One region of the Providencia rettgeri genome, then DNA from elsewhere that is predicted to be linked to it. Evidence: predicted binding sites of a transcription regulator. Region 1 holds the regulator's gene; each other region holds the start of a gene.

Region 1 (2,207 bases):
GGGGCATCAAGCTTTGCTTTATCTTTTAATTGAGTGATTTTCTCAGTATGAGAGGCACTATTTTTCACATTCGCTTGTCCTGAAAGAATACCGCCTTTTTTAATCGATAAGCTGCTGTAGTGAATTGTGCCATGGATTTCGCCATTATTTTCAATGCTAATGGAATCAGAAACACACTCACCTTCGACTCGACCATTAATAATCAATTCCTTACAACTAATGTTACCTGTAACTTGTCCATTAAGCATGACTTTCACAGTATTCTCTTTTCCAGTGATATTACCAATCACCTTGCCATAAATATGTACTTGCTCATTGGATGTAATATTACCTTCAAATATCACATCTCTTGAGATAATCGTATTCGATTTTTCTTCACTAAGGGTTGGTGTTGATATCATAACGTGTTCTTCTACCTTAGAAACAACTTCAGGTTCAGGAATTGCAGGGGTTTCTTCAATGGTTTGTTTGTTTTGTCTTTTGGTGAACATTTTACTTACCTTTTTTTGATTGAAGTATAAGATCAAAAACAGTATTGATAATACAAATGAAAATAAGGTGATGGCAGTATGACTAAAGAACCATCCTATTAAAGTAAGAAACCAGAAGAAAAAACTCGTATTAATAAAGAAGTATGTTTTTTTCATCAGTTAATCTCTTACGAAACACGAGAGCGAACCAAGTAAGTCTAGTTAAAAATACAGTAATTACACAATAAAAATGTATTTTTACTTTTTTATTACACTTTTCTTGTTTATTAGATTCAAAAATAAAAAATTTTGATACTAGTATACTGAGCTTATTTTAGACGCTATAAGATAAATTATATGGCATTTATATGAAAAATAGATACAAAGTATATTCCGTTAACTTTATGTATTGCTATGATATCACAGTAAATGTTCTCAAATTAAGAAGGTATATTTATCAATCGATAATATAAAGGATTTGAAGTGAATTGCAACTTATTATGGAACACTTCAATGTTTCACATTAATAACATATTTTAGTGATAAACAGAAAATGAATAAGAAAAATGTGCTGAGTATCACGAAAAAATTGATTATCCGTGGATTGAATATAATAAAAAAGCCTGATAACAGTTGCTATCAGGCTTTTGCAAAATAGTTCACCATGACGATATGATGGTGATTAATTCATTACTCTTTTGCTTCGTGTGCGTCAGCGTTATCGCGGCAATCACCATCAGCACAGTGACCATACAAGTATAAGCTGTGGTTAGACAACTTAATACCGTGGCGAGCAGCGATATTTTTTTGGCGAGTTTCAATCGATTCATCAGTAAACTCAATCACTTTACCACAATCTAAGCAGATTAAGTGGTCATGGTGATGCTGCTGAGTTAATTCAAATACGGATTTTCCACCCTCGAAATTATGGCGCGTAACGATACCTGCATCATCAAATTGGTTCAATACACGGTATACAGTCGCTAGCCCGATCTCTTCGCCCATATCAATCAGCTTTTTATAGAGATCTTCCGCACTGACGTGGTGGCACTCAGGCTCCTGAAGTACTTCCAAAATCTTGAGTCTTGGAAGAGTGACTTTGAGTCCAGCATTTTTCAATGCTTTATTGTTGTCTGTCATGCGGGTTTGTCCTGTATCTTAAATCATAAATTTAACAATAACGAAACATTTTTAACATAGATCCAGTTGTCTTCTAAACTGATTTACAATTATAGGCATGGAAAATAAAAATAGAAACCATGCATTGTCTCATTATTTTGATAATCTCTTATAAGTCTATCCAATTAGGATAGTTAATCGATTATTCTAGACTGCCTCATGCCCCTTTAGGATGCATTTTGCCTGGGAAAGCTCCCAGCTTAAGAGCCAAGTCTGTTTTTAATCGGTTAACCAAGAATTTCAGCTAATGACATTTCTTCAGAGATTTGTTTGACCCATGCATCAACACGTTCATCAGTCAATTCGGGTTGACGGTCTTCATCGATCGCTAAGCCGATAAAGTGGTTATCATCTGCCATACCTTTTGAAACTTCAAAGTGGTAGCCTTCAGTTGGCCAGTGACCCACAATCACCGCACCACGAGGTTCGATGATATCGCGAATGGTGCCCATCGCATCACAGAAATATTCTGCGTAGTCTTCTTGGTCTCCGCAACCAAATAGGGCGACAAGCTTACCTTCAAAATCAATTTCTTCTAACGTTGGGAAAAAGTCATCC
Region 2 (2,207 bases), 1.6 Mb from region 1:
CTGGTTAAAATTGACCCGAAATCTATCGGTGTAGGTCAATATCAACATGATGTTAGCCAAACCCAACTTGCCCGTAAACTGGATGCTGTTGTCGAAGATTGCGTAAACTCCGTGGGGGTGGACTTAAATACCGCATCAGTTGCCTTACTCACCCGCGTTGCAGGCCTGAGCAAAATGATCGCACAAAACATTGTTGATTGGCGTGATGAGAATGGTCAGTTTAATGACAGAAAACAGTTACTGAAAGTGGCACGCCTTGGGCCTAAAGCCTTTGAACAGTGTGCGGGGTTCCTGCGTATCACCAATGGTGAAAACCCACTGGATGCGTCAACGGTTCACCCTGAAGCATACCCTATTGTTGAAAAAATTCTGCAAACTGTTCGCCAACCACTGAAAGAAATTATGGGTAACTCACAAGTGCTTAATGCACTGAGTCCCCGTGATTTCACCACTGAACAATTTGGGGTGCCAACAGTCACAGATATCATCAAAGAACTGGAAAAACCAGGACGCGATCCCCGCCCTGAGTTTAAAACAGCCACCTTCGCAGAAGGTGTCGAAACGATGAATGACCTCGTTTCTGGCATGATTTTAGAAGGCGCCGTGACTAACGTGACCAACTTTGGGGCATTTGTGGATATCGGCGTTCACCAAGACGGTTTAGTACATATATCTTCATTATCCAACAGTTACGTCGAAGACCCACACAAAGTCGTGAAAGCTGGGGATATAGTGAAGGTAAAAGTCTTGGATGTGGATATTCCCCGTAAGCGTATCGCCCTTACCATGCGTTTGGACGAACAAGCAGGTGAGTCTAGCAATGGGCCTCGTAAAGCTGCGCCTGCACAAGATAAAAACGCACGTAAAACAGCGGCTCCTCGAGGTAATTCACGCCAAAATACAAACTCATCAGGTAATAGCGCCATGAGCGATGCGCTTGCCGCCGCGTTTGGCAAGAAACGCTAGTCTAATTAAGACCAATACCCCAATAAACTTATTGGGGTATTGTCTTTATCAGAAATATCTTCGCCACTATATAAATAAACTCAATATACTGTACAAAAACCAACCTACTTGATTCTTTTCCCACAATCCCCACATCAGCGAAAAAACACCGTCAACTCCATGCTTCGTTGATCCACATCAAGTCAAAATGACGAAAAAAGAGGCTAAATATAATAGAAGATGGATGATTATGATTCTCATTGTTAATTAGATTTATTTTTGTTTTACTCAACGTTTTTCTTGTAGATAGAAACTTTTCTAACAATAATTATCAGTATCATTATGAATTAAATCGTTAGGAAGAGAATAGGAAGACACCATGGCTATACTTCCTCAATGCAGTTACAAAATTCTGGGTTTTTCCCCCGAAATCAGCCCTGCATATCGTCAAAAATTATTGTCTCTCGGTTTATTGCCGGGCTCCGTTTTTAAAGTGGTGCGTTTAGCGCCTTTTGGCGATCCTGTTCAAATAGAAACCCACCGCGTCAGCTTAGTGCTACGCAAAAAGGATCTCGCCCTACTAAACCTTGATGAAGCGCCTACCGCTTAAGTCTTCTTTTTTATTATTGGCAAACACTATGAAACGATTGACTATCGGCTTAATTGGTAACCCCAATGCAGGTAAAACAACTCTTTTTAACCAGCTAACAGGGTCAAGACAACGCGTCGGTAACTGGGCAGGCGTCACGGTTGAGCGCAAAGTTGGCCGCTTCCACACGGATGACCACAAAATTGAGCTTGTCGACCTCCCCGGCACCTACTCCCTCACCACGATTTCTGAGCAAACCTCCCTCGACGAACAAATTGCCTGCTACTTTATTTTAAGTGGTGAAGCCGACATGCTGATTAACGTTGTTGATGCTTCGAACCTTGAGCGTAACCTCTACCTAACACTACAGTTAGTTGAATTAGGCGTGCCATGTATTGTCGCCCTGAATATGTTGGATATTGCCAAAAGCCAACACATTGATATTGATATTGCTGAACTGGAAAAACAACTGGGTTGTCCAGTTATCCCAATGGTTTCAACTCGTGCCACAGGTATCGATAAATTGAAAAAAACCATTGATACTCATCCGCAAAATAACCAAAAAGCCCTTGTTGAATATCCACCACAATTATTACAAGCTGTTGATTCATTGTCTGAACAAATCTCAGCTCAACAATTTAGCCACCAACAACGCCGCTGGTTAGCTTTGCAA
Region 3 (2,207 bases), 410 kb from region 1:
GATGGCAGAGTGAAACTAACAAAGTTACAGCCTGAAATATGACAAAGACGCTCCTCTATGACAAAGACGCTCCTCTAAATAGTTCAGGTTGTAACTAGGCAGCAAGCGAGGCAATTCTAAGGAGCATACATCAGTATGTGACTTAGATTGCAGAGTGAAGCTAACAACGTTACAGCCTGAAATATGACGAGGAGATTTCGCCGACAACGACTGACATCATACTCAATGACGCAGAAACAATCCCTTCAATTGGCGTATTGACCCCTTCTTCACCATCCCAAGTGCCTAATATGGGTAAAAGCGGTAAATAATGCTCTGGCGATGGGTTTGATAATTTGCCATCTTCCCGTTCTAGCCCTTTGGTCAACGGGTGAGGGATTTCATGGCTTTGCAAGTTGTCATACACAAATTGCTCAAAAGATGCAGCCCACGGATAAGGCTCAGCTTGTGAGTTTTGCCAGTTCATCGCTCGTAAATTGTGTACCACATTACCGCTTCCCATAATCAGTATCCCTTGTTCCCTTAAAATAGACAGTTTTTTGCCTAGTTCATGGTGCCAAGTCGCAGGTTTTGTGCCATCAATACTTAGCTGGATCACCGGAATATTGGCTTCTGGGTACATACGCACTAAAATTTCCCATGTTCCATGATCAAGCCCCCACTCTTCTTTATCAAGATAAACTGGTTCTGGCGCTAATAAATCAGCAACCTGCCGGGCTAGTTCAGGTGAGCCCGGTGCTGGATATTCAATTTGGTATAGTGCTTCTGGGAATCCGCCAAAATCGTGAATGGTTTTCGGTTTTAACATGGAGGTTACCGCAGTCCCGCGAGTATACCAGTGTGCTGAAATCACCAATATCGCTTTTGGCCTAGGTAAGGTTTTGCCGAGTTGTTCCCACGCTTTTGTATAAGGATTGTCCTCAATAGCATTCATTGGGCTACCATGACCTATAAAAATTGCTGGGATCTTGTTATTTACGACTGAAGTATTTACCGACATGATGATTTCAACTCCAACTCAATTAGCTACGACTTATAGCATACGCTTTTAAATAAAAATCACAGTAAGCTAATTATGAGTATGATCATCAAATAAATTGAAAAGGCCACGAGGTGTGCAACTCAGTGGCCTTAATGCAATTCTATATGCTTAACGTACTATCAATAACTTAAATAATTTAGCTGAAGTTAGCCTACCAATATTTAAGTTTAAAAAAACAAACTTTTCCTCGAAAGAGGACTAAGGTTAGCTGGCTTTCTTTTCCTGCTGCAAACGATACTGTACTAAATCCTCGATAGTCACAACCGTCAACCCGTGCTGCTTACCAAAAGCAGCCACTTCTGGTGTACGTGCCATTGAGCCATCATCGTTAGTCAATTCACAGAGCACACCAGCTGGCTTAAACCCTGCTAATAAGGCTAAATCGATAGTCGCTTCAGTATGACCACGACGTGCTAAGACACCGCCCTCACGAGCACGTAATGGGAAGACGTGACCAGGGTGATTAAGGTCTGCTGGCACTGCGTCATCCGCAATCGCTGCGCGAATAGTCGTGATGCGATCTGCGGCAGAAACCCCTGTGGTTACGCCATTTGCCGCTTCAATTGTCACAGTAAAACCGGTTTGATTTTGGCTGGTATTATTTTCCACCATCATTGGCAATTCCAGTTTTTTGCGACGCTCTTCTGTGATACACAAACACACAATGCCACTGCTGTAGCGAATGGTAAATGCCATTTGCTCTACAGTCATGGTTTCAGCAGCAAAAACTAAGTCACCTTCATTCTCACGATCTTCATCGTCCAGAACAAGGACACCTTTACCTTGGCGCAAGGCCTCGATAGCTTTTTCAACACGTTCGATTGGATTACCGAATTCGGAAAGTAGCGTATGATCCATGGTAAAAAACCTCTTAAATAGTTATTAACTAGTTACCAGAATCAAGGCAGTCTTAGGAGTACGAGAAATGATGAATAAATAAATTACCTATAAGTGGCAACCTACCTACTCAGGTATGCAGAACATCTCTGTGCAATACCGCACAAGCATGCAGATACAGTTAATTCTCTCCCATCCGGACTATAACCGTCGGCTCCAGATTCACACTGGATCTGCTGACCTTTACCACCGAAATGATAAAGCGCTCGCGGGCTTCATGCGCGTTGCATGTTACCGCCGGTGGGGACTTTCACCCCGCCCTGAGATA

What was found. Region 1 encodes Fur, which represses iron uptake genes when iron is present. Its sites were predicted from a motif close to ATAATAATGAGAACNACTATCAA; they were not measured.
Region 2: a site for Fur is predicted at 1,190-1,212, ahead of feoA (ferrous iron transporter A). Genes of this name have one in related genera too.
Region 3: a site for Fur is predicted at 1,070-1,092, ahead of ygiD (4,5-DOPA dioxygenase extradiol). Genes of this name have one in related genera too.

Annotation. Positions count from the first base shown of each region.
Region 1 is NZ_CP163512.1:2,263,291-2,265,497, reverse strand. Features, by position in the region: gene AB6N04_RS10260 (polymer-forming cytoskeletal protein) at 1-491, opposite strand, end outside; gene fur (ferric iron uptake transcriptional regulator) at 1,161-1,610, opposite strand; gene fldA (flavodoxin FldA) at 1,877-2,207, opposite strand, start outside.
Region 2 is NZ_CP163512.1:3,859,736-3,861,942, reverse strand. Features, by position in the region: gene AB6N04_RS17760 (Tex family protein) at 1-966, shown strand, start outside; gene feoA (ferrous iron transporter A) at 1,325-1,555, shown strand; gene feoB (Fe(2+) transporter permease subunit FeoB) at 1,584-2,207, shown strand, end outside.
Region 3 is NZ_CP163512.1:2,675,985-2,678,191, forward strand. Features, by position in the region: gene ygiD (4,5-DOPA dioxygenase extradiol) at 170-1,000, opposite strand; gene ribB (3,4-dihydroxy-2-butanone-4-phosphate synthase) at 1,247-1,900, opposite strand; FMN riboswitch at 2,060-2,207, opposite strand, start outside.